Regions from separate parts of the Arthrobacter sp. G.S.26 genome, predicted to be linked through region 1. Evidence: riboswitches for the same ligand, from Rfam matches in the RefSeq annotation. Region 1 holds a riboswitch; each other region holds the start of a gene.
The links. Region 1 has a riboswitch for thiamine pyrophosphate ahead of thiO (glycine oxidase ThiO). Riboswitches for the same ligand answer to the same signal wherever they lie in the genome.
Positions count from the first base shown of each region.

Region 2: linked by a shared signal. The riboswitch ahead of ACRB8A_RS17770 (ECF transporter S component) and the one ahead of thiO (glycine oxidase ThiO) in region 1 are both predicted to bind thiamine pyrophosphate.
Region 3: linked by a shared signal. The riboswitch ahead of thiC (phosphomethylpyrimidine synthase ThiC) and the one ahead of thiO (glycine oxidase ThiO) in region 1 are both predicted to bind thiamine pyrophosphate.

Region 1 covers NZ_CP193752.1:2,835,965-2,845,658, forward strand. Annotated here, with positions in the region: gene moeB (molybdopterin-synthase adenylyltransferase MoeB) at 1-784, opposite strand, end outside; gene ACRB8A_RS12945 (TetR/AcrR family transcriptional regulator) at 871-1,536, shown strand; gene ACRB8A_RS12950 (DUF3107 domain-containing protein) at 1,587-1,811, shown strand; gene ACRB8A_RS12955 (hypothetical protein) at 1,843-2,145, shown strand; gene ACRB8A_RS12960 (thiazole synthase) at 2,227-3,045, opposite strand; gene thiS (sulfur carrier protein ThiS) at 3,050-3,286, opposite strand; gene thiO (glycine oxidase ThiO) at 3,283-4,542, opposite strand; TPP riboswitch at 4,535-4,653, opposite strand; gene thiE (thiamine phosphate synthase) at 4,681-5,388, shown strand; gene ACRB8A_RS12980 (RNB domain-containing ribonuclease) at 5,437-6,921, shown strand; gene ACRB8A_RS12985 (DEAD/DEAH box helicase) at 7,208-9,106, shown strand; gene ACRB8A_RS12990 (DNA-methyltransferase) at 9,115-9,694, shown strand, end outside.
Region 2 covers NZ_CP193752.1:3,865,495-3,875,188, reverse strand. Annotated here, with positions in the region: gene pelF (GT4 family glycosyltransferase PelF) at 1-1,662, opposite strand, end outside; gene ACRB8A_RS17785 (hypothetical protein) at 1,739-3,187, opposite strand; gene ACRB8A_RS17780 (response regulator transcription factor) at 4,068-4,877, shown strand; gene ACRB8A_RS17775 (heme-degrading domain-containing protein) at 4,897-5,439, opposite strand; TPP riboswitch at 5,512-5,653, shown strand; gene ACRB8A_RS17770 (ECF transporter S component) at 5,722-6,345, shown strand; gene ACRB8A_RS17765 (ABC transporter ATP-binding protein) at 6,345-7,892, shown strand; gene ACRB8A_RS17760 (energy-coupling factor transporter transmembrane component T family protein) at 7,889-8,689, shown strand; gene ACRB8A_RS17755 (ABC transporter substrate-binding protein) at 8,778-9,694, shown strand, end outside.
Region 3 covers NZ_CP193752.1:2,455,778-2,465,471, reverse strand. Annotated here, with positions in the region: gene ACRB8A_RS11290 (P-II family nitrogen regulator) at 1-156, shown strand, start outside; gene ACRB8A_RS11285 (glucose-6-phosphate dehydrogenase) at 254-1,657, opposite strand; gene ffh (signal recognition particle protein) at 1,742-3,325, shown strand; gene ACRB8A_RS11275 (alpha/beta fold hydrolase) at 3,421-4,155, shown strand; gene thiC (phosphomethylpyrimidine synthase ThiC) at 4,177-5,994, opposite strand; TPP riboswitch at 5,989-6,096, opposite strand; gene ACRB8A_RS11265 (amidohydrolase family protein) at 6,248-7,330, shown strand; gene ACRB8A_RS11260 (VOC family protein) at 7,423-8,298, shown strand; gene ACRB8A_RS11255 (hypothetical protein) at 8,402-8,842, shown strand; gene rpsP (30S ribosomal protein S16) at 9,047-9,463, shown strand; gene ACRB8A_RS11245 (RNA-binding protein) at 9,465-9,694, shown strand, end outside.

The sequences.
Region 1 (9,694 bases):
CCTTGGACACCCGGATTTCGCGCCAGCTGCCGCCCAGCGCGTCGAACAGCGCCACCCGGCCCAGCAGTGAACGCCCGACGCCGGTAATCAGCTTGACCGCTTCGGTCACCATCAGGGAGCCCACGGCTGCGCACAACATCCCGAAGACGCCGCCCTCGCCGCAGGAGGGCACTGACCCGGCGGGCGGGGCTTCGGGGTAGAGATCCCGGTAGGTGGGTCCGTGCTTCTCCCAGAAGACGCTGACCTGGCCGTCGAAACGGAAAATGGACCCCCACACGTAGGGTTTGCCCAGGATGGCTGCGGCGTCGTTCACCAGGTAACGCGTGCCGAAGTTGTCCGCGCCGTCAAGGATGAGGTCATAGCCGGCAAAAAGCTCCAGGGCGTTGGATGTATCCAGCCGGACGTTGTGGAGCCGGACGTCCACCAGTGGGTTCAGCTCCGCGATGGCGTCCCGGGCGGACTCGATCTTTGGCCGCCCCACGTCCGCCACACCATGGATGACCTGGCGCTGCAGGTTGCTGAGGTCCACGGCGTCATCATCAACGATGCCCAGGGTCCCCACCCCGGCAGCCGCCAGGTACAGCAGTGCGGGGGAACCGAGTCCGCCCGCGCCGATAACCAGCACTTTGGCATTTTTGAGCCGGCGCTGGCCCAGCGCGCCGATCTCCGGAATGATCAGGTGCCGCGAGTAGCGCTCCACCTCTTCAGCGCTGAGCCCTGCCGCGGGTTCCACCAGCGGTTCAAGGGTTTCTGCTGACACATTTGCGGTGAACATCGAAGCCATACTTCAATGTATGCCCCGGGATACCGCGCGGTCATATTACCCGGCAGTAAAGTGTCTATGTAACTGCAATGGAAGGAGGGACAACCGTGGTCCCTGATGCACGGGCTGATCACCCGAACGCCGAAGCTCCGCCCACCTCCCCGCGCCCTGCAGGCCAACGCTCCGCCCGGCTCCCCCGGGACGAGCGGCGCGCCCAACTCCTTTCAGCAGCGCAGGAAGTTTTTGTGGCCAACGGCTACCACGGCGCCGCCATGGACGAGATCGCCGAAACGGCCCATGTCAGCAAGCCGGTGCTGTACCAGCACTTCCCCTCCAAACGGGAGCTGTACCTGGCTCTCCTGGACAGCCACCTGACCTCCCTCACCGCGTTGATGATGGGTGCCTTGAACTCCACCACCGACAACGACGAGCGCGTCCAGGCGGTGATGCGTGCCTACTTCCAGTTCATCGCCAGCGATGACCAGGCCCACCGGCTGGTTTTCGAATCGGACCTGATCAACGATCCGGACGTCAGTTCCCGGCTGGAAACCTTTAACAGGACCTTTGCCGACGCCATCGCGCACGTCATCGCCGAGGACACCAAGCTTCCGCACCTGGAAGCTGAGCTCCTGGGCCGCGGCCTCGCCGGAATGGCGCAGGTCAGCGCCCGGTACTGGCTTGAAACGGACGGAAACCTGGACCTCAATGTGGCCAGCGACCTGATCTACCGTTTAGCTTGGCGCGGAATCTCTCGCTTCCCCAAAGAGTCCTAGACTACAAAGGAGACATCAGCAACGAACTTTGACTGGCTGGGAGGCCCCCTGTGGAAATTAAGATCGGCATTCAGAATGTTGGCCGCGAAATTGTGCTGGAATCCACGCAGGACGCGGATTCGGTGGCCAAGGTTGTGGAAGAGGCCATCACCAAAGGCACCGAGTTGCGCCTGAAGGATGAAAAGGGCCGTCTGGTCATTGTTCCCGGCAAGGCCCTCGCGTACGTGGAAATCGGTGCCGAAGAAGCCCGCCGGGTCGGTTTCGGCCAGTTCTGACGCGCTGCCTGCAAGGTAATAAAGGAGCCCCATGCTTTCGCTGACCATCGTTGTCCTGGCCGCCGTCGCGGTGGGGTTAATAGTGTGGGCCAATGACAAACGCCATGCCAAGTACGGGGCAGGCCTGCCCGCCGGCGTTTCGGTAAGCGTCGCGGCCCTTGCCTGGCTCATCCTGATGGCTGCGGGCTTCGGGTACCGTCCCGGCCTGACCTGGCTGCCGTGGGTCCTGCCCATCGTGCTGGGGGCTGCCGCCGCCGTGGCCGCCGCCGTTTACCTGGGCTCTACCCGGGCCCGGCAGGACACCGATAGGCTCACTGCGGTGCTGCGGCGCTGACGCCAAGCCAAAGTCCTGTGGCCACCACCCGTTGAGGTGGTGGCCACAGGACTTTAAGGGCGTCCGACGGCGGCAGCCGGCTTAGAGGAATTCGGCCCGGCCGGCCATGGCTGAGGAAGCCAACGCATGTTCCCGGCGCGGGATCCGGCCGGCCGCTGCGGCCATCCTGCCGGCTTTGACAGCGTGTTTGAAGGCCTCCCCCATCAGGACCGGGTTCTGGGCGCGGGTCACGGCCGTGGCAAGCAGCACGGCATCGCAGCCCAGCTCCATGGCCAGGGCAGCATCGGATGCCGTCCCGATTCCGGCGTCCAGCACCACCGGCACCGAGGCGCGGGAAACAATCAGTTCGATGTTGTGGGGGTTGAGGATGCCCAGGCCGGTGCCGATCGGTGAGCCCAGCGGCATCACCGCGGCGGCTCCGAGGTTCTCCAGCCGCAAAGCCAGGACGGGGTCATCATTGGTGTAGGCAAACACCTTGAAGCCGCGGTTAACCAGCTGTTCCGTGGCATCCACCAGTTCCACGGCGTCCGGCAGCAGCGTGTGTTCGTCGGCGATGACTTCGAGTTTCACCCAGTCCGTCTCCAGTGCTTCGCGGGCCAGTTCGGCGGTCAGGACGGCGTCGCGGGCGGTGAAACAGCCGGCGGTGTTGGGCAGGACCCGGATGCCGTGGTCCACCAGCAGCTGGAACAGCGAGCCGGTTTCTGCCGTGGAGTACCGGCGCATGGCCACGGTGGTCAGGGCCGTCCCGGAAGCGATCAGGGCGGCTCCGAGCCCGTCGAGGCTGGGGGCGCCACCGGTGCCCATAATGAGCCGCGAGGCCAGGGCGACGCCGTCAATGACCAGGTCATCGCGGCCTGTGCCACCGGCCTGGTTCAGCAGTTCGGTGTTGGTGTTGGCCATGGCCCTAACCGCCCTGGACTGCCGTGACGAGTTCAACGTCGTCGCCGTCCGCGAGCGCCGTGGCGGACCATTGGCTGCGCGGCACCACCTGGGCGTTCTGCGCCACCGCCACCCCCAGCCGTGCGCCGTCGGCGGCCTGCCCATTGGCTGCGAGGACGCGGCCGGTGACCTGGCTGACCAGCATGCTGATGGACGCGCTGTCCACCACCGCATGTGGAGTTCCGTTCAGGGTGATGTTCATGCTGTCTCCTTGATGGTGCGGGGAAGGTGAGGGGCAAAACCGGAGAACCGGGCGGGGTTGAAGGGTGCCCAACGGGGATCAGCGTGACCGTCCATCAGGTCGCGGCAGATGGCTGCGGCTGCGGGGGCCAGGAGGATGCCGTGGCGGAAGAAGCCGGTGGCAATGATCAGGCCCGGCACGTGCGCGGCCATCCCGAAGCCCGCGTCCGCACCGGTGCCGTCCGGTGCAGGCACCCGGCCCAGGAGGGGAGCGTTGTCCGGAGTGCCGGGCCGTGCCCGGGCGGTGCTCTCCAGCAGCTCGAGCTCGGCAACGGCAGGCACCAGGGCCTGGGCGTCCCGCAGAAGCTGATACACCCCACCCGCGGAGACCGCGGTGGGGCCGGCCAGGGCATCCTCGCGCTGGGTGGCGCCGATCACCACCGTGCCATCCTGCCGCGGCACGATGTAGACGGGGACGCCGTGGACCAGACCGCGGACTGTGGAGCCCAGCAGTGGGCGCAGGTGCTGTGGCACGGCGAGCCGCAGGATGTCGCCGTGTACCGGCCGCAACGGCAGGCTCAGGCCGGGGGGAAGGCCACCCAGTGCTGCCGCCTGCAGCCCGTTGGCCACCACGGTTTCGGCCGCCCGGACCGTCCCGCCACCGGCGAGCTGCACACCTGCGACGGCACCGTCTTCCCACAGCAAGCCGCTGGCCTTGGCCGCTACCGCAAACGGATCGCCGGCGAGCGCACGCCGCATGCTGGCCAGCAGAAGCCGCGGATCCACCTGGTGGTCTGCTGGAGTATCGAAGGCGCAGGCGATGGCGGGGCCCAGCAATGGCTCCCGGCGGCGGGCCTCCCGGATGGTGAGCGGTTCCACGGTCAAACCGTTCGCCTGCTGCACAGCGCGCAGGTCCATCAACGCCCGGCGGTCGGCGGCGTCGGCGCCCACGGCTAGGGTCGGCGTCGTGAGGTATCCGGGGTCCCCGCCGGTGACGGCGAGATCCGCGGCGAAACCGGGCCAGAGGGCGGCGGCCGCAAGCATCAGCTCCAGGAGGTCCTCTTCCTGGTAATGCAGCTCGCTCACCGGCGCCAGCATTCCGGCGGCGGCCCAGCTGGCACCGGCGCCCGGCGCGTCATCGATCAGGAGCACGGACCGGCCGGAGCGGTACGCCTCCCAGGCGATGCTGTGGCCAACCACGCCGCCGCCAATCACTGCAACGTCGGCTTCCAACGCTCCGTGCGGGCGGTCATCGGGGGTAGCAGGCAGGGCGCCCATGTGTCTCCTTCCCTACGCCGGCATTACCCGGATCAGGTCAAGCGGTCGGCTCTGACGCCCTCTCAGCCCGGCGCTTTGTGACAGCTGCCGCGGGCTCCCGCAGTACCCGGCCAGTCTAGAGGAACTAGGCTGGCAGCCATGAATGTGACCCACTCCCCTGCCGCCGCTGATCCCCTGGCCACCGCTCCCGGCGCGGCCGCGCTCCACGCAGCACGGCTGTACCTGTGCACCGATGCCCGGAAGGACCGCGGCGACTTTGCCCGGTTCGTCGACGCGGCGTTTGCCGGTGGGGTGGACATCATCCAGCTTCGCGACAAAAGCATCGAGGCGGCCGAAGAGCTGGAGCTCCTGGCCGTGCTGAAGGAAGCCGCAGTCCGGCATGGCCGGCTCTGGGCTGTCAACGACAGGGCCGACGTCGCAGTGCTGTCCGGCGCCCCGGTTTTCCACATCGGCCAGAAGGACCTGCCGCTGCCCGCCGCCCGCACCCTGCTCAACGGCAACGCCGCCATCGGCTTGTCCAGCCACACCCCGGACCAGGTGGACGCGGCCCTCACGGCAGCCGCGGGACCTGCGGCGCTGGACTACTTCTGCGTGGGGCCCGTCTGGGCCACGCCCACCAAACCCGGCCGGGCCGCCGTCGGACTCGACTTGGTGCGCTACGCCGCGGCCGCAGCCGGCGACGACGTTCCCTGGTTCGCGATCGGCGGCGTGGATGACGGCAACATCGGTGAGCTGGTGGCCGCTGGGGCCCGCCGGGTGGTGGTGGTCCGCGCCATCACCGATGCCCCGAATCCCGCAGCAGCCGCGGCTTCCCTGCGCAGCGCGTTGGAATCCGCAGACGCGTAGCGGCAGCGTCCCTGCCCGTTCGGAAAAAACCGGGCTACGCTGGGCAACGTGCCACATCACCGGCTTGCACCCCAGGTCCACGACCACAACAACGCGCTCGAAGCCGCCCTCAGTGAGCTTCGGGTCGAGCTGGAGCTGCCCGGCAAATATCCGGCTGATGCCGTCCACGATGCCGAGGCCGCCGTGGCGGCCCTGCAGCTGCCGGGCGAGGACCTGACCGGCATTGAATTCGTCACCATTGACCCGGCGTCCTCCACTGACCTGGACCAGGCGGTCTTTATGGAGCGCGACGGCGACGGGTACCACGTGCTGTATGCCATCGCCGATGTGCCCGCTTTCGTCGCCCCCGGCGGGCCCCTGGACGCCGAGACCTGGCGCCGCGGCCAGACATTTTACGCCCCCAACGGGCGGATCCCGCTGCACCCCGAGGTGATCAGTGAAGCGGTCGGCAGCCTGCTGCCGGACCAGGAGTGCCCGGCGTTTGTCTGGGACTTCCGGCTGGACGCCCGCGCAGGGGTCACGTCCGTGACCGTACGGCGTGCACGGGTCCGCAGCCGGGAGAAACTCAGCTATAGGGGCGCGCAGGCGGACCTGGATGCCGGCACAGCGGGCCCGGTGCTGGAGCTGCTCAAGGAAGTGGGGCTAAAACGGGTGGAGCTGGAGCGGCTCCGCGGCGGCGCCAGCCTGAACATGCCCGAGCAGGAGATTGTCCAGCTGCCCGACGGCGGCTACCGGATTGCCGCCGCACCGCAACTGCCCGTGGAGGACTGGAACGCGCAGATCTCGCTGATGACCGGGATGGCCGCGGCGCAGCTGATGCTGGCCGGAAAGGTGGGAATCCTGCGCACCATGCCGGCCCCCGACGAGCGGTCGCTGCACCACTTCCGGCTGCAGACCGAGGCCCTCGGGAAACCATGGGACGGGGCCGCCAGTTACGGCGAGTACCTGCGCACCCTGGACGCGGCCGAACCCCGCCAACTGGCCATCCTGCATTCGGCGGGCATGCTGTTCCGTGGTGCTGCATATACAGCCTTTGACGGGACCGTGCCGGAGAACGTTGTCCAGTCCGCCATCGGCGCCGCGTACGCCCACACCACTGCTCCCCTGCGCCGCCTGGTGGACCGTTTTGTGCTGGTGATCTGCGAGGCCCTGAGCAACGGCCGGGACGTCCCCGGCTGGGCGCGGGAGGCGCTGCCTTCCCTCCCCGAGGTCATGGCCGGCTCCGACCAGCTGGCATCCCGGATGGAACGCATGGCCCTGGACACCGTGGAGGCTGCACTGCTGGTCAACCATGTGGGGCAGGAATTCGACGCGGTAGTGATTGCCGGTTCGAAGCCGGCCAAGGACAACGGCAATGGAAACGGCGCCGGCAATGGGAAGAACGGGAACGGCGGATCAGGCACCATCCAGATCGCCGAGCCCGCAGTGACCGCCCGCTGCGCCGGAGAGCTGAAGTCCGGCACCAAGGTCCGGGTCCGGCTGGTCTCCTCGGATATCGCCGCCCGTAAAGTCCACTTTGAGCTGGTGGCCTGAGCCCGACGGTTCGCCGCGGGGCACCAAAGCCGGGTTCCCGGGCCCGTGCCGTTAGACTGGAAAAGTAGAAACGGATGCCCGGTCGTTGATTTCCTTGATTTGAAACCAACAAGCCCGCCCCTACGCGATCTTGAGATTGACCCGCTGGTCACCAGTGCCAGCATTTAGATAGCCCGCGATCGGCTTCCACTGGAATTGCTTGCGCGCTTCGAGCGTGCTCCGGAACGGCCCAGGCCGGCCCGTTGAGCAGGCAGCGCCCTCGCCCAAATGAATAAGGAAACTCCCTGTGAGTGAATTGCACACGCACCAGCTTCTGACCGATGAGTCCGGCACCGAGACCATCGAGCCCGAAGAAACCATTATTTCGGACGAAAAGCCGCACGAAATCGAAGAAAAGTCGTTCGCCGACTACAACGTCCGCGCCGACATCGTGGAGTCCCTGGCCGACGCCGGGATCACCCACCCCTTCCCCATCCAGGCCATGACCCTGCCGGTGGCACTGTCCGGCCACGACATCATCGGCCAGGCCAAGACCGGCACCGGCAAAACCCTGGGCTTCGGTATTCCCGCGCTCCAGCGTGTGGTGGGCCGCGATGATGCAGGCTTCGACAAGCTGCCCGTCCCCGGCGCCCCGCAGGCCCTGGTGATCGTGCCCACGCGCGAGCTCGCCGTGCAGGTGGCCAGCGACCTCGAGACCGCTTCCCGCAAACGCAACGCGCGCATCGCCACCATCTACGGCGGCCGTGCCTACGAGCCCCAGGTGGATGCGCTGCAGAAGGGTGTCGAGATTGTGGTGGGCACCCCCGGCCGCCTGATCGACCTTTACAAGCAGAAGCACCTGAGCCTGAAGAACGTCCGCATCGTGATCCTGGACGAGGCTGACGAGATGCTGGACCTCGGCTTCCTGCCGGACGTTGAAACCCTCATCGCCGGCACCCCCGCCGTCCGCCAGACGCTGCTGTTCTCCGCCACCATGCCCGGCCCGGTCATCGCCATGGCCCGCCGCTACATGACCCAGCCCACCCACATCCGGGCCGCTGACCCGGATGATGAGGGCCTGACCAAGCGCGACATCCGCCAGCTCATCTACCGCGCCCACGCCATGGACAAGATCGAGGTGGTGGCCCGCATCCTGCAGTCCCGTGGCCGCGGCCGGACCATCATCTTCACCAAAACGAAGCGCACCGCCGCCAAGGTTTCCGAGGAACTTGTGGACCGCGGCTTTGCCGCTGCAGCCATCCACGGCGACCTGGGCCAGGGCGCCCGTGAACAGGCGCTCCGTGCGTTCCGCAATAACAAGGTGGACGTCCTGGTGGCCACCGATGTCGCTGCCCGCGGCATCGATGTTGACGATGTCACGCACGTGATCAACTACCAGTGCGTCGAGGACGAAAAGATCTACCTGCACCGTGTGGGCCGCACCGGCCGCGCCGGCAACAAGGGCACCGCCGTGACATTTGTGGACTGGGACGACATGCCCCGCTGGGGCCTGATCAACAAGGCACTGGGCCTGAGCGTTCCCGAACCGATCGAAACCTACTCCTCCTCCCCGCACCTGTACGAGGACCTGGACATCCCCGAAGGCACCAAGGGCCGGCTGCCCCGCGACAAGCGCACTCTGGCCGGTGTGGATGCCGAGGTCCTCGAAGACCTGGGCGAGACCGGCAAGAAGAACGCCGGCGGCCGCCGCGAAGGCGGACGTTCCAGCGACTCCGGCCGCTCCGGCGGACGCTCCAGCGATTCAGGCCGGTCCGGTGGACGCTCCAACGATTCAGGTCGCTCCAGCGACTCCAGCCGCTCCGGTGACTCCAGCAGGTCCGGCGGACGGTCCGCGAACGCCGGCCGCACCGCCGAAGCACCCGTCGAGGCGGGCGGCCAGGCCACGGGCCAGGCTGACCGCGCCACCTCGGCCGATCAGGCCGGCGACGGCCGCGACCGCGACCGCACCCGCAGGGGCCGCCCCGCCCGTTCCGGCAGCCAGGACAGCAACGGCGAAGGTGCCCGCAGCGCCGGCACGGCAGGCCACGAAGGCGGAGGCCGCCGTCGTCCGTCCGAAGCGGCAGGCGAACCTGCTGCCGACGGCGCCGACCAGCCCTCGCGTGCCCGCCGCAACCGGACCCGGACCCGCCGCCGCAACGGTGAAGTTGTGGGTGACGCTGCCCAGTCCGGCAGCGCCGAGGGCTAAAACCCTCCATGACGAACACGCTTTGGGCGCCGGACGGCGGCAGCCTGGTGGTGCACGCGGAAAATTCCGTGTACCTCCCGTCGCTGCCGGCCGGCGCCTTCACGCTGATCTATGTGGATCCGCCGTTCAACACGGGCCGGGCGCAGCGGCGCCAGGAAACCAAAATGGTGGCGTCGCTGGACGGCACCGGCGACCGCGTTGGGTTCAAGGGCCGCTCCTACGACACGATCAAGGGCGCCCTGCACAGCTACGACGACGCGTTCAGCGACTACTGGTCGTTCCTGGAACCGCGGCTGCTCGAGGCCTGGCGCCTGCTGGCCGACGACGGCACCCTGTACCTGCACCTTGACTACCGCGAGGTGCACTACGCCAAGGTGATGCTCGATTCGATTTTCGGTCGGGAGTGCTTCCTGAACGAAATCATCTGGGCCTACGATTACGGCGCCCGCGCCAAAAACCGCTGGCCCACCAAGCACGACAACATCCTCGTGTACGTCAAAAACCCTGCCAAGTACCACTTCGACAGCGCCGAGGTGGACCGGGAGCCGTACATGGCGCCCGGGCTGGTCACTCCCGCCAAACGTGAAC
Region 2 (9,694 bases), 1.0 Mb from region 1:
CCGGACCGGGGCCGCTTCCCCGATGACCGGGAGGTCGCCGAGGGCGCGGTAAATCTGGTTGTAGGAGGACATAACCTCGTGCATCTGGAACAGCTCCTGGACGCGGGTGCGGGCATTTGCCGCGTATGAGGCGTAGTTGGCCAGGTTGCCGATGACGGCCTGGATGCCGTCGGCCATCTGTTGCACGTTGCCGGGCGTGACCGTTTCGCCGCAGGGACCGATGACCCGTCCGTCCGCGGTGGTGAGGTTGTCGGAGATCTGCTGTGCGACGCCGCCCACATCGGAGCCGACGGTAGGAATTCCCGCCGCCATGGCCTCAAGAATGACAATAGGCTGTCCCTCGTTGTAGCTGGGGAGGACCAGGAGGTCGAACTGGTCCAGCATGTCCCGAACATGGACAGTGCCGTGGATGGTGACGTGGTCGTTGAGTCCCAGGGCATCGATCTTCGCGAGGCAGGCCTCGTAGTACTCCGGCACGTGTTCGGTTGGCCCCAGAACGTCCAGGTGCAGGTTCGGATACCCGCGGTCGCGCAGGATCTCCATGCTGGACAGCAGATCCAGCAGTCCCTTGATGGGCACAACGCGGGCGATATAGACAAGGTGCCAAACGTAGTCGGGGCCTTCCGCTTCCATCTTTGTCAGTGCGTCCTGACGCGCCCGGAACTTCTCGTCGAACTCGGCAATGACCATGCCGTTGGGCACAACCACCGACTTGTCCATGTCGGCGCCGAGCCGGGCAGCTTCGGTGATGGCACTCGGGTAAAGGTACGTGATGAGTCGTGCGCTGGGGTAGCAGAAACGGCCCATCTCGGTCCACCACGCCATCCACGCGCGCTGCTCTGCGGTCACGTCGAAAGTCCGGTAATCCTCCGCCGTGATGGACAAGGCCATGTTCCGGTCCAGCAGGGTGTTGACCGTGTCGCGGACGTAGAGGTTGTGCTCGGTCAGCAGGAATGACGTGTTGTGGTCCCTGGCCGCGGCCGCGCCGAGCAGCGAGGCGTAGCCGGTGGTATGGGCGTGGTAGACACTGGCCCGGGGCATCGTTTCGCCCAGCACCGCGTAGGCCAGGGAAAAGAAGTTGCGCAGGGTCCAGAAAGAGTTTGCCAGCGACAGGTTCAACTGGGGCATACGATCCTGCAGGGTCTGCATGAATTCCCTGGAACCGAGAAGGGCCCAGAGGGGGTACTGCCGGGTGCGTTCGTTCATCCCCTCGTCAATCAGCTCCCACAGGCCCTCGACGTCGCCGTGTTCCGAAAGTGCGTACAGGGCATCAAAGAACCTGTGCGAGAGCGCTTCGCGTTCCGGTGCCGTCATTCCCAGATCCCTCGATGCGACGCCCTGGAAGTCCTGCCGGTGCTCATCCATGCTGAGGAACACGGTGCGTACCCACCGGACGTTCGACGGCATGCCGTAGAGGTCCGTCAGCGGCGCGTCCGAGTCCCACGTGATGTGGATGATGCCGTAGCTGAGATCGGGGTTGTGGGTCACGATGTCGTGAACCACGGCGGAGACCCCGCCTTTGAGGAAGGGATAGGTGGACTCCATCACGATGGCAACATCCACGTCCTCATAAACGGGCTTGGCGGCTGTTGCCGGCTCGATGGCCGCCGCCGGAGACAAGGTCCGTGGCTTCTTCTTGCCGCTTCTCGCGATCGAGTACATGGTGTTCCCCTTAGCATTTTGGAAGTCAGTCGTGGCGTTGCTGGGTAAAACGGGTCCTTGCCGGGTGATGGGCTGGTTACCAGGTAGTGGCGTGGCGCCAGAAAAGCGTGTATTCCGGTTGGCTCCAGTGACGCTTGTAGAGCGTCCAGGCGATGCCGATGAGGACAAAGTCCACAGCGCCCAACAGCAGGTAGCCGCCGGCCGCACCGGTGAGTGGGCCCAGCAGTCCGCCGGCGGCGAAGGCAAGGACGCAGACCGCCAGGTGGACGGCTCCAATGATCTGGGGGGTGGTCTTCTCGCCGATGAAGTCCAGTTCGTAGCTGAGCAGTGTCAGGACCATAAAGGCCCAGGAAGCCAGGGTGGCGGCCACCGCCAGCAGGGACTGCTGCGGATCAACCCCGGACATCACCAGGGACACTGAAAGTGCCAGCAGCGCTGCGATGGCGCCCGTGAGCAACACGGAGCGGTCAACGACACGGCTCAACCGGCGCGAGCTCCCCTTCAAAGCGCTGATGGGAGCCGCTTCAATGTCCCGGTGCAGGCCGTTGAGGGCACTGTCCACGCCAGGCGCAAGGTGGACAAAGTAGTAGTTGTAGGCAACGACAGCGGGCAGCATCGCTGCGAACACGGCGACGACGTTGAAGTCGCCTTTGGTGACCAGGAAGAGTGCAAACTTGTCAGCCCAAAGCACGGCTCCCATGAGGAGTCCGCGGACAAGGTCGAGGCCGAACACCCGCGTGCCGAGCCGCTGGGTAAATCCCAACTGCCGCAGGCCGGAGCGCATGGCCAGGAGCTGCGTTGCCGTGCCCACCAGGGGCGGAAGCCACCACACTGTGGGGGCGATAAAAAGCGCGGCGGCGTAACCGGACCACGCCGCTGCCCACAGGCCCCGGCGGTTTGCCACGTTGGCCAGTACCAGGGACTGCACAAAGAGAAGGTGCAGGACGCAGAGCACCACATAGTCGAGCATCACGGTGGCGGACCACCCTGAGGCCAACCACATGGGAACGGCGAATACGGCAACCAGCGGCAGTGACTGGACGAACATCATGGGCCAGTAACGGCAGAATTTCCGGGTGATGGCTTCGAGGTTCCGCTCGGCCATCAGATCGCCGAGGACCCGGTAGATGGGAAGGCATGCCGCCTGGGCCATCCAGGGCACGGTGATGGAGGATGCCAGCACCACGAGCGTCAGGGGCACCCCATCCACGTCAACGGCAGCCATTGTGGGGCTGACCAACGGGTAGACAACGTTGAGCAAAAGAACGGGTGAAAGGTACAGCAGGAGCGCAGAGCCCAACCTTTCAGTCGAGGCAACTGCCCCGCTGTTGGGACCGGCAATGCCTGGCTTGATGATCAGGGCGAGAGCCAGCAGGAACGGGACCGCTGCTGCGGCAAGAACGGGAAAACCGGCGGAGCCGGGAAAAAGCTGCACGGTTGCGGGCACAAGTGCGGACAGCGCCAGTCCCACCACAACGATCAACGACATCTGGCGGGTGTAGGAATCGTGAAATAAGGACTTCAAGATGATCTGGTTCTTTCCTCTGGATCAAGCCCCTGCCCTCGAGCTGCGGGCATGGAAAAGCCCACCGGTCTCTCTCGTCAGCGATTGAGGCGCGGCAGGCGCGATGGGCACTCATGTTGGTGTTGGGTCGGTTGTGCAGGAGAAGGGGAGTCGACGGCGGACTGGGGGGCCGGCCCGGTCTCAGAGGCAGGCTTCCGCCGCCGACTCCGGCTGGTACCGGCCCCACTTGGAAGGCCGGAAATCTACAAATCTAATTCCACGCAAAACTTCACGGAAAAACCCGAGTAGGCAGTACTCTATTTTTTTCCAATGCACTACTTGGTTTCTTGGCAGCGCCGCTGGAATGACCCAACCCAGCGGCCTCCGCTGGTAAACCATTGCGTCCGGTTCAGGCAACAAGAAACATTCAATCAACCACTCCTCAGAAACTACTTTGAGAAAGATCAAGATCTGATCAATGCTCGAAAAGATTCTCAGGAATTCCTCAGTATTATCCAAGGCCCGTTGCTGAGGACCTGTTCGCCCACGTCAGTAGCTGATGGCCTGCTGTTTTGCCGCGCCGTGACGCTGTTCACAAACGGCCGACGCGCATTATCGTCGACCCCATTCACAACCCTGGGTAATGTGATGCGGATCGCACGCCGTAAGCTTTTGTCCGTCTCAAATGCCGGCACCCTGCCGGGCCTGGAAATTGACGGAGAATATCATCGAAGATACCCCTGGAGTCCGCCTCAAAAAGGGACCTGATCCCAAGGCTGGTGTTTGCCTGAATTTCCCACTGAGCCATCCGCGGGGTTGGCGGTGCCGAATCCACAGGTAATGCATAAAGCCCGGACCGGCTGTGCGTGCCGGGACAGTTACTACATGGAAGGAAGCAGTTGTGGAGCGCGGTGTAGCAGTAGTGATCGAAGACGACAACGACGTAAGGGCTGCGCTTGCTGCGATTTTCCGGCAGGCAGGGTTCGCTGTGCACCAGGCGACATCGGGTGCTGAAGGACTGGACCAGGTACGGACGCACAACCCTGACATCGTGACCCTCGACATCGGCCTGCCGGACTTTGATGGGCTTGAAGCGTCCCGGCGCATCAGGACCTTCAGTGACGCTTACGTGGTGATCATCAGTGGGCGTGCAGACGAGGCGGATGCGTTGCTTGGCTTTGAGGCGGGCGCTGACGATTACATCGTCAAACCCTTCCGTGCCCGGGAACTTCGGGCCCGCATCAAGGCGATGCTCCGCAGGCCGCGGGCCTCCAGCCCGGGTGGGGCGGGCAGCAGCCAAGGGGACGCCGCTGCGGGTTCCGGTGACGGGACTTTCACGCGGGAGGCGACGTATGACAGTTTCGACTACGTCCACAAGGGCCTGGCTTTGCACGAGGGAACCCGGCAGGCTGCCGTGGACGGCGTACCCGTCGCCCTGACGCGGAGCCAGTTCGACATCCTCCTGGTGCTGATGAAAAAACGGCGGACCATCCAGGCGAAGGCCGACCTGGTGCGCTACCTTCGACATGACAGCTACGACGGCTCCTTTGTGGGCGCCACGGAGGAACGCGCGGTGGAGGTCCACGTCAGCAACCTCCGTAAACGTCTCGGGGAAAACCCCAGGAAGCCGCGGTGGGTGGAGACGGTGCACGGTGTGGGCTACCGCCTCACGCCGCCGGTGCCGCGCCGGCAGGGCAGGCAACAGGACTGAATGCTGAACCCGCTGCTTTTCAGCTGCCCTGGGCCGGGGTGAGGATTTCGCGCAGGGCTTCGACCACCAGGTTGTGGTCCTGGACCTGCGGGAGGCCGGATACCGTGACAGTGGCGACGGACCCGACGCCGGCCACGTACAAGGGGAAAGACCCGCCGTGGGCTGCGTAGCGGGACTGGTCGAACCAGGCGTTGTCCTCGATCCGGCCGCCGTTCCGCCGGCCCCGAAGGCCGACCAGCAGGGACGGCACCTCGTAGCGGGCCGCTGTGGCCTTCTTCGCCCGGATCCACTGCTCGTTGTCCGGAGTGGCGCCGGGAAGCGCCACGTGGAAGAGCACCTGCTCACTCCTGGAAATATCAATGGCAATGGGCAGGCTCCGCTCCTTTCCCAGCTCCACCAACAGCAACCCGAGGTTCAGGGCGTCATCCAGCGAAAAGCCGGGAAACTGCAGTTCCCTGGTCTCGGCTTCGATCCTGGCAATGAAGGCGTCCAGCGAACCCTCAGGCTGGGCATCGGCGGAGTCCGGATCGAAGTCGGTCACAAGCGGTGAATTGGCGGTCATGGCCCACAATCTACCCCGCCCAGGTGTAAACTGGGCAGGCCCAACAGGGCAGCTTTAACCAACCACTGAAACATTCAACGACAGGGGAGCGCAGCCGTCGGGCATCACTGGCATTTGCCAGGATCCGCAGGTGGGCGCTGAGAGTGCGGACAGCCGCAGACCCTCGAACCTGATCCGGTTAGTACCGGCGCAAGGGAGTCGAGTTCTCGAAGTGCGCGGAAAATGGCGGCAGCAACCGCCACCCGTGTCCACTTTCCCCTCCTGTTACCCAGGAGGACCACCATGAGCACTGCAGCAATCAAGAAGACCACCAGCAGGTCCTGGCGCGTCGTGGACATCGTCGTCGCAGCCCTGATCGCGATTGCCGGCGGCATCATTTTCTGGGCCTGGTCCCAGGGTGCTGCGGCCGTTTCCGCGCCGATGAACGCCGTCTATCCGCCCCTGACCGGCCTCCTGGCCGGCGGCTGGATGATCCCGGCCGTCCTGGGCATGCTGATCATCCGGAAACCAGGTGCCGCACTTTTCTGCGAAACCATCGCCGCGACGGGTGAGCTGTTTATGGGCTCGCAGTACGGCGCGTCGGTGCTGTTTTCCGGGTTCGTCCAGGGCCTGGGCGCCGAGATCATTTTCGCCATCTTCGTCTACCGGAAGTTCAACCTTCCTGTCTCCCTGCTGGCCGGCGCGGGTGCCGGACTCTTCTGCGGCCTGAACGATTCGTTCGCGCCGTGGGGCTGGAACATTGCCTATTCGGGCGGCGACAAACTCGCCTACATCGTCTTCACCGCCATCTCCGGCGCAGTCATCGCCGGCGCCCTCTCCTGGATCGCCACCCGCGGCCTGGCCAGGACCGGCGTGCTGGCTTCCTTCGCCTCCCGGAAGGCCGCATCGGAGCCTGCCTTCTCCTGATGCCTGCACCTTCCCAGCACGGCAGCCCGGCGGTCCGGCCCGCAGCGGTCAGTGCCCGCGGGTGGGGCTGGCGCCATGCCGGCCGTACCAGGCCCGCCGTCCACGCCCTTGACCTGGATATCCGGCCCGGCGAGCGGGTCCTCCTTTTGGGCTCCTCCGGAGCCGGTAAGTCCACGCTGCTCCACGCCCTCGCAGGGGTGCTGGGGGATGCGGACGACGACGGCGAAGCGGCGGAGTCGGACGAGTCCGGTTCGCTGCTGGTGGACGGCGCCCCGCCCCGGTCCCAGCGCGGCCGCGCCGGCCTGATGCAGCAGGACCCGGAAACGCAGGTGGTCCTCTCCAGGGTGGGCGACGATGTTGCCTTCGGCGCCGAAAACCTCGCGGTGCCCCGGGACACTATCTGGGCCCGCGTGCACGAGGCGTTGGCCGACGTCGGGCTCTCCCACCTTTCGCTGGACCACCCGACGTCGGCCCTTTCAGGCGGGCAGAAGCAGCGCCTGGCGCTGGCGGGAATCCTCGCCATGCGGCCAGGCCTGATCCTGCTGGATGAGCCCACGGCGAACCTGGACCCGGCCGGTGTCCTGGAGGTCCGCGACGCCGTGGCCAGATGCCTGGACAAAACGGGAGCCACGCTGGTGGTGGTGGAGCACCGCGTGGGCGTGTGGAAAGACGTGGTGGACCGGATCGTGGTGCTGCAGCCGGGAGCGGCGTCGGACCCGGCCGTGCTCCTTGACGGGCCGCCGGATCTGGTGCTGGAAAGCGCCCGGGACATGCTGAAGGCCGCCGGCGTCTGGGTCCCGGGATACGTTCCGGCAACCCGCTCCCGCGCGGCGGGCTCCCCGGCCGACGGCGACCTGCTTCTTGCCGCGGACAATCTGGCGGTGTCCCGTGAACGGCCCCGCCGCAGCAGGTTCCGCAAAATTCCGCCGGTTCCCGTCCAGGAAGGAATCGACGCGCAGGTAATTTCCGGGCAGGCGCTGGCCATCACGGGTCCCAACGGCGCCGGAAAATCCACCTTCGCCCTGACGCTGGGCGGATTACTGGCTCCGGTTGCCGGGACCGTCGGGGCGGAGCCACGGCTGGGCCAGGGTGCCGGCCCGGATCCCTACCGCTGGAAGGCCGAGCAGTTGATCGAGCGGATCGGCACGGTGTTCCAGGAGCCTGAACACCAGTTCGTCACCGGCCGGGTGCTGGACGAACTGCAGTTCGGTCCCAGGCACTTGGGCCATGGCGCGGAACGGGTGGATGAGCTGCTGGAAAGGCTGCGGCTGACCGGTTTGGTGGGCGCGAATCCCTACACGCTCTCGGGTGGCGAGAAGCGGCGGCTTTCCGTGGCCACCGTCCTGGCCGCGAGTCCCAGGGTCCTGATCCTGGACGAGCCCACGTTCGGGCAGGACGCCAACACCTGGGCCGAGCTGGCATCGTTCCTCACCGAACTCCTGGACACCGGCACCGCTGTGGTCTCGGTGACGCATGATGCCGAATTCACCGCCGCCCTGGGCGGGGCCGAGCTGCGACTGTCAGCTCCGGAGCGGGTGGCGCCATGAGGCAGGAGCTGAACCTTTCCGGCGGAACCGCCGTGCTGACCCGCGCCAACCCGCTGAGCAAATTTGCCGCCGTTTTCCTGGTCACGCTGGTTCTGGCGCTGTCCATCGACTGGGTTTCCGCGTCCGTTGCGCTCGCCTGCGAACTGCTGCTGTTCCCCCTGGCGGGGCTCACGCTGACGCTGCTGTGGCAGCGTGGCTGGCCGTTGATCCTGGCGGCGGCCGTCGGCGGCTGGAGTACCTCCATCCTGGCAGCGGACAGCGGAAGGACGCTGATCGACGTCGGGATCTGGACCATGAGCGAGGGTTCGCTGGAAACCGGCGCCGGATTCCTGCTCCGCGGCCTGGCCATCGCCCTTCCCGCTGTGCTGCTGATGAGCTGTACCGATCCCACTGACCTGGCCGACGCGCTGGCCCAGAAGGCCCGGCTGCCGCACCGGTTTGTCCTGGGGACGCTCGCGGCAATGCGGCTGGTGGGGCTGATGGCGGAGGAATGGCAGACCATCGGGATGGCGCGCCGGGCCCGCGGCGTGGGTTCGCGCGGCAGCGTGGGCCAGCGGATCAAGGCCACGCTGGGACAAAGCTTCGGACTCCTGGTGCAGGCGATCCGGCGGGCCTCCAGGCTCGCCGTGACCATGGAAGCGAGGGGTTTCGGCGGCGGCGAACGGACCTGGGCCCGTGAGTCCACCTTTAGCGCGCTCGATGTGTGGGTGGTTGCCGGTGGTGCCCTGATCTCCGGCCTTGCCGTCACTGCTGCCGTGTCGGCCGGAACGTGGAACATGGTGTGGCTGGGGCAATAGGTCCTTATCCTGTTGGCAAAACCATTGATCTTCCCGAAACACACTGATAGTTTCGGGAAATCGGTTTCTCGACAAAGGTGGATACCCAATGGCGCGTAAAAACATCCGTGGAACCCGGAAGATCATTGCAGTGGCAACAGCCCTAAGCCTTTTGGGCTTCACCGTTGCCTGCTCCAATGATTCGTCCGGCGAATCAGGCTCAGGGCAGCAGGAGATCCGGTTCGCCTGGTGGGGAAACGCCACCCGCGCGGACCTGACCAGCAAGGCCATCGCCGCCTTCGAAGCACAAAACCCCGATATCAAGGTCAAGCCCGAGTACGGCGACATTTCGGGCTACTTCGACAAGCTCGCCACCCAGGTCGCGGCCAATGACGCCCCGGATGTGATCACCATGGGCGGCGCCTACCCCGCCGAGTACGCCAACCGCGGGGCCCTGCTTGACCTGTCCACGGTGGGCGACGCCCTGGACCTGTCCGGCATCGACCAGGGCGCCCTGCAGAACGGGCAGGTGGATGGCAAGCAGTACGGCATCTCCACCGGCGCCAACGCGCTGGCCATCGTGGCCAACCCGGCCGTCTTCGAGGCCGCCGGCGTCCCCATGCCCGACGACGGGACGTGGACCTGGGAGGATTTCGCCCGGATTGCCGCAGGCGTGACCGCCAAAAGCCCCAAGGGCACCTACGGGACTGCCACTGTCCTGACCCACGACTCGCTGGACGCCTTCGCACGGCAGCGCGGCCAATCGCTGTACACCAAGGACGGCGCGCTGGGCCTCGAGGAGGGCACGGTCCGGGACTACTTCGACTACTCCCTGGAACTGAGCCAATCGGGGGCCGCGCCCGGTGCGTCCGAAACGGTGGAAAAGCTCAACGTCAGTACCGAGCAGACCCTGATGGGGACCGGCCAGGCCGCCATGATGCTGACCTGGTCAAACTCGCTGACGGCCCTGAGCAAGGCCTCCGGTGCCCCGCTGGAGCTGCTTAAGCTGCCCGGCGAAATCCCCAC
Region 3 (9,694 bases), 380 kb from region 1:
GAGGTGCTGGCCACCGATGAGCAGGCGGATGACATCCTCGACGTGATCATCGCCAGTTCCAACACCGGCCGGGCCGGAGACGGCAAGGTCTGGACCATGGACGTCTTTGAGGCAGTCCGGGTCCGCACCGGGGAGCGCGGCGTGGCCGCGATCTAGCACTGGCAGCGAAGCAATAAGGAAGGGCAGGGAACCGGTCAGGTTCCCTGCCCTTCCTGCGTTGCCGGGGTGAACGGCCCCCGGGCCCGGCAGCGGCCTACCTGGCCCCGGCGGCTCCGGACCAGGACGCGGGGCCTTCCGATCCGGCGTCGTACTCATCCAGCGGCACCTCGCCGTCCTGCCACGCCTGCAGCACCGGTTCAACAATGCGCCAGCAGTCCTCCGCGGTGTCGCCGCGGACGGACAGCAGCGGATCCCCGGTAAGCACACCTTCCAGGACTTCGCCGTAGGGGAGCAGGTCGGCGCCGCTCAGTTCGGCCTCCAAGGTGGTCCGCGTCAACGTGAAGAGGTCCCCTGGCCCATCCACGTCGACGTCGAACTGCAGCGTGTCCGGCCCGAACCCGATCCGGAGTTGGTTGGGGGAGTCAACACCGCTGAAGCCCTTGGGCAGGTGCGGGACGGGCCGGAACGTCACCACCGCCTCCTTGCGTTTGGCGCCCAGCGCCTTCCCTGACCGCAGGATGAAGGGCACACCCTTCCAGCGCCAGTTATCGATGCCGACCTGGACTTCGGCAAGGGTTTCGGTCCCGCGGGAGGCATCCACGCCTTCTTCGGCGGCATAGTCCGGGACGTCCTTCCCGCCAACCGTGCCGGCGGTGTACCGCGCCCGGCGGGTGGACCGGTTGAATGGTCCGTTGACGCTGCTGGCGCGCAGCACCCCGGCGATGGCGTCGCGGAGGTCCCGCTCGTGGATGCTGGCAGGCGGCTCGATGGCCATCAGCGCCATGATCTGCAGGAGGTGGCTCTGGATCATGTCCCGCAGCGCTCCGGCGCCGTCGTAATAGCGGGCGCGGCCTTCCAGGGCCAGGTCCTCGTCGAAGATGATCTCCACCTTCTCGATGTGCTCCCGGTTCCATACCGGCTCCAGGAAATTGTTGGCGAACCGCAGGCCCAGAATGTTCAGCACCGTGGCTTTGCCCAGGAAATGGTCCACCCGGTGGATGTGGTCCTCCGGCACCAGCCGGGCCAGGGTCCGGTTCAGCTCCCGGGCAGACTCGGCACCGGCCCCGAAGGGCTTTTCCATCACCAGCCGGGTGCCGGCGGGAACCTCCTCCGGCCGGAGGACCCCGCACGCCAGCTGGCTGATCTTCGGCGGCAGGGCGAAGTACACCGCGACCGGGCCATCGAGTGTCCGCAGCAGCGAGGCCAGCCCGTCTTCCGCCGTGACATCCAGCTGGTGGTAGCTGCTGGCGGCGGCCAGGGACTTCAGGGCCGCCGCGCCGTCGGCGCCGGCCTCTGCACCTTCAGCGGCGAACGACGCCTGCAGCCGCTCCTGCCACTGCGCGGCTGTCCACGGATCGGAGCCTGCACCCACCAGGGTCAGGCCATCGGCGCGGCCGCGCACCACCAGGCTGGCCAGGCCCGGCAGCAGGAGCCGCCCGGTCAGGTCGCCGGAGGCGCCAAGGATGAGCAGGGTCCGTACAGTTGTTTGGCTCGTCATTTTGCCAGCATGCCATCATGCGGGCCCGACTTGGTACCCTAGATAGTCGAGTCCCGATCATCCACTGAAAGAAGTTCACGGCGCGTGTTCAATTCACTCTCTGACCGGTTGACAGCAACCTTCAAGAATCTTCGTGGCAAGGGCCGCCTGACTGAGGCTGATGTTGATGCCACAGTCCGCGAGATCCGCCGCGCCCTCCTGGATGCCGACGTCGCTGTATCCGTGGTCCGTGAATTCACCGGCCGGGTACGCGAACGCGCCCTGGGCGCCGAGGTCGCAGCCGCGCTGAACCCCAGCCAGCAGATCGTCAAGATCGTGAACGAGGAACTGGTGGAGATCCTCGGCGGCGAAACCCGCCGGATCCGCCTGGCCAAAAACGGCCCAACCGTCATCATGCTGGCCGGCCTGCAGGGCGCCGGTAAGACCACCCTGGCCGGCAAGCTCTCCAAGTGGCTGAAGGCCCAGGGCCACAGCCCCATCCTGGTGGCCTGTGACCTGCAGCGGCCCAACGCCGTCACCCAGCTCCAGGTGGTGGGCAAGCGAGCCAACGTGCCGGTGTTCGCACCGCACCCGGGTGCCACCTACACCGAGCTCGACCACCCGGCAGGCGATCCTGTTGAGGTTGCCCGGGCCGGTGTCGAGGAAGCCCGCCAGAAGCTGCACGACGTGGTGATTGTGGACACCGCCGGCCGCTTGGGCGTGGATACGGACATGATGGAGCAGGCGCGCCAGATCCGCCGGGCCATCGTCCCCAATGAAGTCCTCTTTGTCATTGACTCCATGATCGGCCAGGATGCCGTGAACACGGCGCTCGCCTTTGATGAAGGCGTCAACTTCACCGGCATTGTGCTGTCCAAGCTCGACGGCGACGCCCGCGGCGGTGCCGCCCTGTCCGTCGCGTCGGTCACCGGCAAGCCCGTGATGTTTGCGTCCACCGGCGAAGGCCTCGACGACTTCGAACTGTTCCACCCCGACCGGATGGCTTCGCGCATCCTGGACATGGGTGATGTGCTCACGCTCATCGAGCAGGCCGAAAAAAACTGGGACAAGGACGAAGCAGCCCGGATGGCGAAGAAATTCGCCGATCAGGAAGACTTCACCCTGGACGACTTCCTCGCCCAGATGCAGCAGATCCGCAACATGGGCTCCATGAAGAAAATGCTCATGATGATGCCGGGTGCGCAAAACATCCGCCAGCAGCTCGAGCAGTTCGACGAGCGCGAGATCGACCGCGTCGAAGCAATCGTCCGGTCCATGACGCCGCACGAGCGCGTGGCCCCCAAGATCATCAACGGCTCCCGCCGGGCCCGCATCGCCCGCGGTTCCGGTGTCCACGTTTCCGAGGTCAACGGCCTGCTGGAGCGTTTCGCCCAGGCGCAGAAGATGATGAAAAAAATGGCCCAGGGCGGCATGCCGGGAATGCCCGGGATGCCTGGCATGCCCGGCGCCGGTGGCGGTGCCCGCAAGAACGCCAAGAACGCGCCCAAGAAGAAAGCCAAGTCCGGCAACCCGGCCAAGGCGGCCCAGGAGCTCAAGGACGCGGCAGCCCGGCGCGCAGCAGGCCCCAAGGCGCTGCCCACCGGGGCTGCCTTCGGCCAGCAGCAGGGGGACTTCGATCCCTCGCAGCTCAACCTGCCCAAGGGCTTCGACAAGTTCCTCGGGAAGTAGCCCAACCAAGTAGCGCCAAGTGCCGTTCTGAACACTCAGGACGACACTTGGCGCTACCCGGTTGGGATGTCGGTACCGTCGAATAGGGTTGGGACATGGTCAAGCAACGGGTGGTGTTCGTGCACGGCGAGGGAAGCTTCGGCGCGGCCGCCTGGCCCCGGCAACACGGCATGGCGCTCACGTACGACGCCTTGTTCCTGCGCCGGCACGGCTACGATCCCGTCGCTGAACCAGTGGAGTCCTCCTTCGGGGCGGACACAGCGGTGATCCTTGAGGCACTGGCCGACGACGGCCGGGGAACCGCCGGCGGGCACGTTGTGGCGCATTCACAAGGGGCAGTGGCGGCCATGATGGCCGCCGTCGAACGGCCGGACCTGGTCCACTCCCTCACGCTGGTGGAGCCGGCCTGCCTGTCGCTGACAGCGGGCCTGCCTGCCACCGCCGCCCACATCAGGCTGATGCAGCCGCTTTTTGATGCCCGGCACCAGCTCAGCGACGAAGACTTCCAGCGTGGGTTTGTCCGCCGCGTGTACGCCACGGACCTCCAGGAGCCCACCTCGCTGGAGGAGAAGCGGTCCGCCCGGCGGCTACGGCTGCAGGTACCCGCGTGGGAAGCGCCGCTGCACATTGTTCCGGGTGTGCCCACCCTGGTGCTGACCGGAGGCTGGGAACCACTGTATGAGGAAATCGCCGGCTACCTCCGGGAAACCGGCGCCCTGCACCGCATTGCTGCGGGCGGGCACCGGCCCCAGGACTCCCCGGACGGCGACCACGCCATCCGGGGATTCATCAGCGACGTCAGCCGTGGAGTGCAGGCCAAAGCATCCTGACCGGCCGCCGGCAGAAGCTGCCTAGCTTCCTGCCGGCATCACCGGCTCCGGCAGGTAAACCTTTCCGCCGGAAGCGAGGAACTCGTTGCTTTTTTCCCGCATGCCGGTGGCCATCTCCGCCAGCGCGGCCTGCGCTTCCGCGGAGCCGTATTCGTCCCGGATGTCCTGGCTGATCCGCATGGAGCAGAACTTGGGCCCGCACATGGAGCAGAAATGCGCTGTTTTGGCCGGTTCCGCGGGCAGGGTCTCGTCGTGGAAGGCCTCCGCCGTGACGGGGTCCAGTGACAGGGCGAACTGGTCCCGCCACCGGAACTCGAACCGTGCCTTGGACAGGGCATCGTCGCGTTCATGCGCTCCCGGCTGGCCTTTCGCCAGGTCAGCGGCGTGTGCGGCAATCTTGTAAGTGATCACGCCCGTTTTGACGTCATCCCGGTTGGGCAGGCCCAGATGCTCCTTCGGTGTGACGTAGCAGAGCATGGCCGTGCCGTACCGGGCGATCTCCGTGGCGCCGATCGCTGAAGTGATGTGGTCATAACCCGGAGCGACATCCGTGACCAGCGGTCCCAGGGTGTAGAAGGGGGCGCCCTTGCACAGCTCCTGCTGGCGTTCCACGTTCTCCCGCACCAGGTGGAAGGGCACGTGGCCCGGGCCTTCAACCATCACCTGCACGTCGTATTCCCAGGCCCGCTGGGTGAGCTCGGCCAGCGTGTCCAGTTCGGCGAACTGGGCGGCGTCGTTGGCGTCGGCAGTGGCACCCGGCCGGAGGCCGTCACCGAGGGAAAACGCGACGTCGTACCGCGCGAATATTTCGCACAGCTCGTCAAAGTGCGTGTAGAGGAAGTTCTCCTGGTGGTGCGCAAGGCACCAGCCGGCCATGATGGAACCACCGCGGGACACGATGCCGGTGACGCGGTTGGCGGTGAGCGGCACGTAGCGGAGCAGGACGCCGGCATGCACCGTCATGTAGTCCACGCCCTGCTCGCATTGCTCAATCACCGTGTCCCGGAAGATCTCCCAGGTCAGGGCGTTGGCTTCGCCGTTGACCTTCTCCAACGCCTGGTAGATGGGCACGGTCCCGATCGGGACCGGGGAGTTCCTGATGATCCACTCCCTCGTGGTGTGGATGTCATCGCCGGTGGACAGGTCCATCACGGTGTCGGCGCCCCACTGGGTGGCCCACTGGAGTTTGTCCACCTCATCGGCGATCGAGCTGGTCACCGCGGAATTGCCGATATTGGCATTGATTTTCACCAGGAACGCCTTGCCGATGATCATCGGCTCGGACTCGGGGTGGTTGATGTTGTTCGGGAGGATGGCGCGGCCGGCGGCGAGTTCGCTGCGCACCAGTTCAACGTCGCAATTTTCGCGCAGGGCCACAAACCGCATTTCCCGGGTGACGATGCCGTTCCGGGCATAATGCATCTGCGTGACGTTCCGCCCGCCGACGGCGCGGCGGGGCACCGGATGCGCACCCTTCCACTCCGCGGAAGCCGCTCCGCGGCGCACCGCGGACCGGCCGTCGTCGAGCAGGTTCCGTTCCCTGCCGCCGTACTCCTCTGTGTCCCCGCGTGCCGCGATCCACTCCGTCCGGAACGGCGCCAGGCCCAGGACCGGATCACTTCCAGGGCCCGCAGTCCGGTAGGTCCGGAACGGGGAGTTTGCGGTACCTCCGGGGGAGGGCTCCAGCGCAATTTCCGTCACCGGAACCCTGATCCCGGCGGCCTGGTCTTCGAGGTAGGCCAGCGAGTGCGAGGCCAACGAACGGGTCTCCGCCCCCGTGCCGTCCCCGGTCGCAGGCAGATTTTGGGCAGGGTTGAACGGTGTTTTGGATGTATTCAAGGAATACTCACTTCCTTCGCCGGCATTACCCGGACAGGTTCGACGGTCGCAGGCTGCGTCAGCCCGATCTCAGCCCCTGCAGGGGCACCCGTGTGGTCACCAAGAAGCTACCACAAGCCCCGGCCGGGGGTTGTGTCACACTGCGGTGCTAGCCTGCATGCGTGACCACTAGCCCACATAAGGCCCAGGACGGGCCGCCACAAAAACCGTTTCCGGGCCCCCGGCGGCCGTCCGCTTTTCAAGGTGCGCGACAGTGACCCAGGTACTGGAGTTCAGCGGCCCGGTCCTCACCGGACCGGATACCGTGCGGCACGGCATGTGGTCGGTGGACGGCGTGCTGACGTTCAACCGGCCGCGGCAGGCACCCGGGAAAACCCTCGACGGGTGGGTCCTTCCCGGTTTTGTGGACGCGCACTGCCATCTGGGCCTGGGGCCGGGTGGCGCCGTGGGCCGGGAAGAAGCAGAGCAGCAGGCCCGCACGGACCGGGACGCCGGCACCCTCCTGGTCAGGGATGCGGGCGCACCGCTGGATACCCGCTGGCTGCAGTCAGGACGGGAGTTCCCGGTGCTTATCCGGGCCGGCAGGCACGTGGCCCGCACGCGGCGGTACCTGCGGGGATTCGCCGAGGAAGTGGAGCCGGCTGACCTGGTCCAGGCGGTGCGGAAGCAGGCGCGCGACGGCGACGGCTGGGTCAAGCTTGTGGGCGACTGGATTGACCGGGATGCCGGTGACCTCGCACCCTCCTTTCCTGCCGCCGTCGTCCGTGACGCCATCGCGGCGGCGCACGACGAAGGCGCCCGCGTTACCGCCCACTGTTTTGCAGCGGACACCCTGGACCAGATGCTGGACGGCGGCATCGACTGCATCGAACACGCCACCGGGCTGCAGCCACGGCACCTGCCGCGTTTCGCTGAACAGGGGGTACCCATCGTGCCCACCCTCATCAACATCGCCACCTTTCCTGACATCGCGGCCAGGGCGGAAGCGAAGTTCCCGCGCTACGCCGCACATATGCGCTCACTGTGGGAGCGGCGGGCGGAGCGGGTGCTGGAAGCCTTCGAGTCCGGGGTGCGGATTTTCGCGGGCACCGACGCCGGCAGCGTTATCCGGCACGGCCGGATCACGGACGAGATCCTTGCCCTGCATGGAGCCGGCCTGCCCATGGCCGCAGCACTCGATGCGGCCTGCTGGGCGGCCCGGGACTGGCTGGAAGCGGAAGGCATCCGCGAAGGGGAGCGGGCCGACGTCGTCCTGTGCGCAGGGGACCCGCGCCTCAACCCTCTGGACATCACCCGGCTTTCGCACGTGGTGCTTGGCGGGGAGTTGATTCGCTGAAGCCCTCGCACCTCGCTTGGAATAAATTGAAGCTTCAAGTAATTTTAAGAGTGAAGGCCCCCGCACCGAGGGCCCAGCACCAGGAGCACCCAATGACCGCAGCAGCCAGCAGCAGTGACCTTCTTCCCGCCGACCTCACCATGGGCACCGTGATGCTCAAGGTAGGCGACATGAAGGTCATGACCGATTACTACCAGCGCGCGCTCGGCCTGGAGGTGGTGGCCGAGCAGGACGGTGGACTGTACCTGGGCCGGCTGCAGAAGCCGCTGGTTCACCTTGCCCCAGCCCCCGGCCTGAACCTGCCCGGCAGGGGAGAGGCGGGACTCTTCCACACCGCCCTGCTCTTCGAGGACCAGTCGGCGCTGGCCGCTACGGTGGCCTCCGCCGCCCGGTTTGAGCCCCGGTACTTCACCGGCAGCGCCGACCACCTGGTCAGTGAGGCCTTCTACTTCTATGACCCCGAGGGCAACGGCATTGAGCTGTACTGGGACCGGCCGCGGAGCAACTGGTCCTGGAACGGCACCGATGTGGTGATGGACAGCCTGGCCCTTCCCCCGCAGCGCTACCTGGATACGCACCTCACCGAGGAATCCGTGGCAGGCCAGCAGGCCACCGGCGCCGGAGTGGGCCACGTCCACCTCCAGGTGGGCGATGTGCAGTCCGCCCATGACTTCTACGTCGGTGTCCTCGGCTTCGAAAAGACCGCCGGCTGGCACGGCCAGGCGCTCTTTGTCTCCGCCGGCCGCTACCACCACCACATGGCCATGAACGTCTGGAACAGCCGCGGCGCAGGACCCCGCAAGGACACCCTGGGCCTCGGCGAGGTACTGATCCAGGTACCGGCCGGGGACGACGTCGGATCCCTCGCCGACCGCCTCAAGGTGGCCGGCATCGCCGCCCACCACACCGGCGCCGAACTGCGCTTCGAGGATCCGTGGAAGAACAGCATTCGCGTCGCCGCAGCCTGAAGCCCGCGGCGGTGGCCGTGCACTAGGCTGAAACCGAAGGGCCGGGGCTGCGGTACCGCCGCGCCGGGAGGCCGCACCGTCAACGAAAACGAGGGACATTTCCATGGGCTTCACCGAGATCTTCGTGGCCACCCATGACGCAGCGCTGAAACATGCCGGCGTCCTGGATGCAGGCAGCAGCGCACCGGCCGCGAAGGCGGTGCGGATCACGGGAATCAGCGACTTCGAAGTGGAACAGCTCGGTGACCTCGCCGGCACAGCCGTCCACGCCGGCGGTGCCGACTACGAACTGACTATGGTGGACGTTTCCAGCGACTCGCTGCTGGCGGTCCCGCCCGCCATGGTCCGGGCGCTGGCAGACCTGCTCACCTACGAAACCGAGGGTGACGGCGAGGTCCTCGACGACGTTTCCGGGCAGTGGGCCGCCCAGGACGACATGCCGTTCGACGCCGCGAAGGCCAAGGAATACGTGCAGCAGGTCGCCGAACTCGCCGGCTCTGTGGATGACTCCGAGCGCACCGGCCTTTACGTCTGGTCCGCCTGAGCCTTCCGCCGCGGTTCCCCCGGCCTGAGGTCGGGGTGTCAAGTCGAAATCCGGACGCTGATCTGGCACAATGGACAGGTACTCGATCCGCGTGGCCCCTCTCTCCGCGTCCGGATCCTGTCCTTTGAACCTTCAAGTATGGCCCGCCCCACGGGTGCAGAACGATTGCTTCGCCCCTTTTCTGAAACAGGAGTGACCACAAAAGTGGCCGTAAAGATTCGCCTTAAGCGCTTTGGCAAAATGCGCGCACCGTACTACCGCATCGTCGTCGCCGATTCACGCACCAAGCGTGATGGCCGCGCCATCGAAGAAATCGGCAAGTACCACCCCACCGAAGAGCCCTCATACATCGAGGTTGACTCCGAGCGTGCACAGTACTGGCTCTCCGTCGGCGCCCAGCCGTCCGAGCAGGTTGCCGCCATCCTGAAGATCACCGGTGACTGGCAGAAGTACAAGGGCCTGCCGGGCCAGGAAGGCACCCTGAAGACGAAAGCTCCCAAGGAAGCCTTTGTTGCCCCGGAGAAGAAGTCCGTGATCATCCCGGAAGCCATCACCAAGAAGGCAGCCAAGTCTGACGCAGCCGAGGCGCCGGCCGAAGCAGAGACCACCGAGGCTGAGTAGATTGCTGGCAGACGCGCTCGAACACCTGGTCCGCGGAATCGTTGATTCCCCGGACGACGTCAAGGTCAGCTCCAAGAACAACCGCCGCGGGGACACCCTCGAGGTGCGGGTTCATCAGGAAGACCTCGGCCGGGTGATCGGCCGTCAAGGCCGCACGGCACGCGCCCTGCGCACCGTTGTGGCTGCCTTGGCCGGTGGCGAGCCGGTACGGGTCGACGTCGTCGATACCGA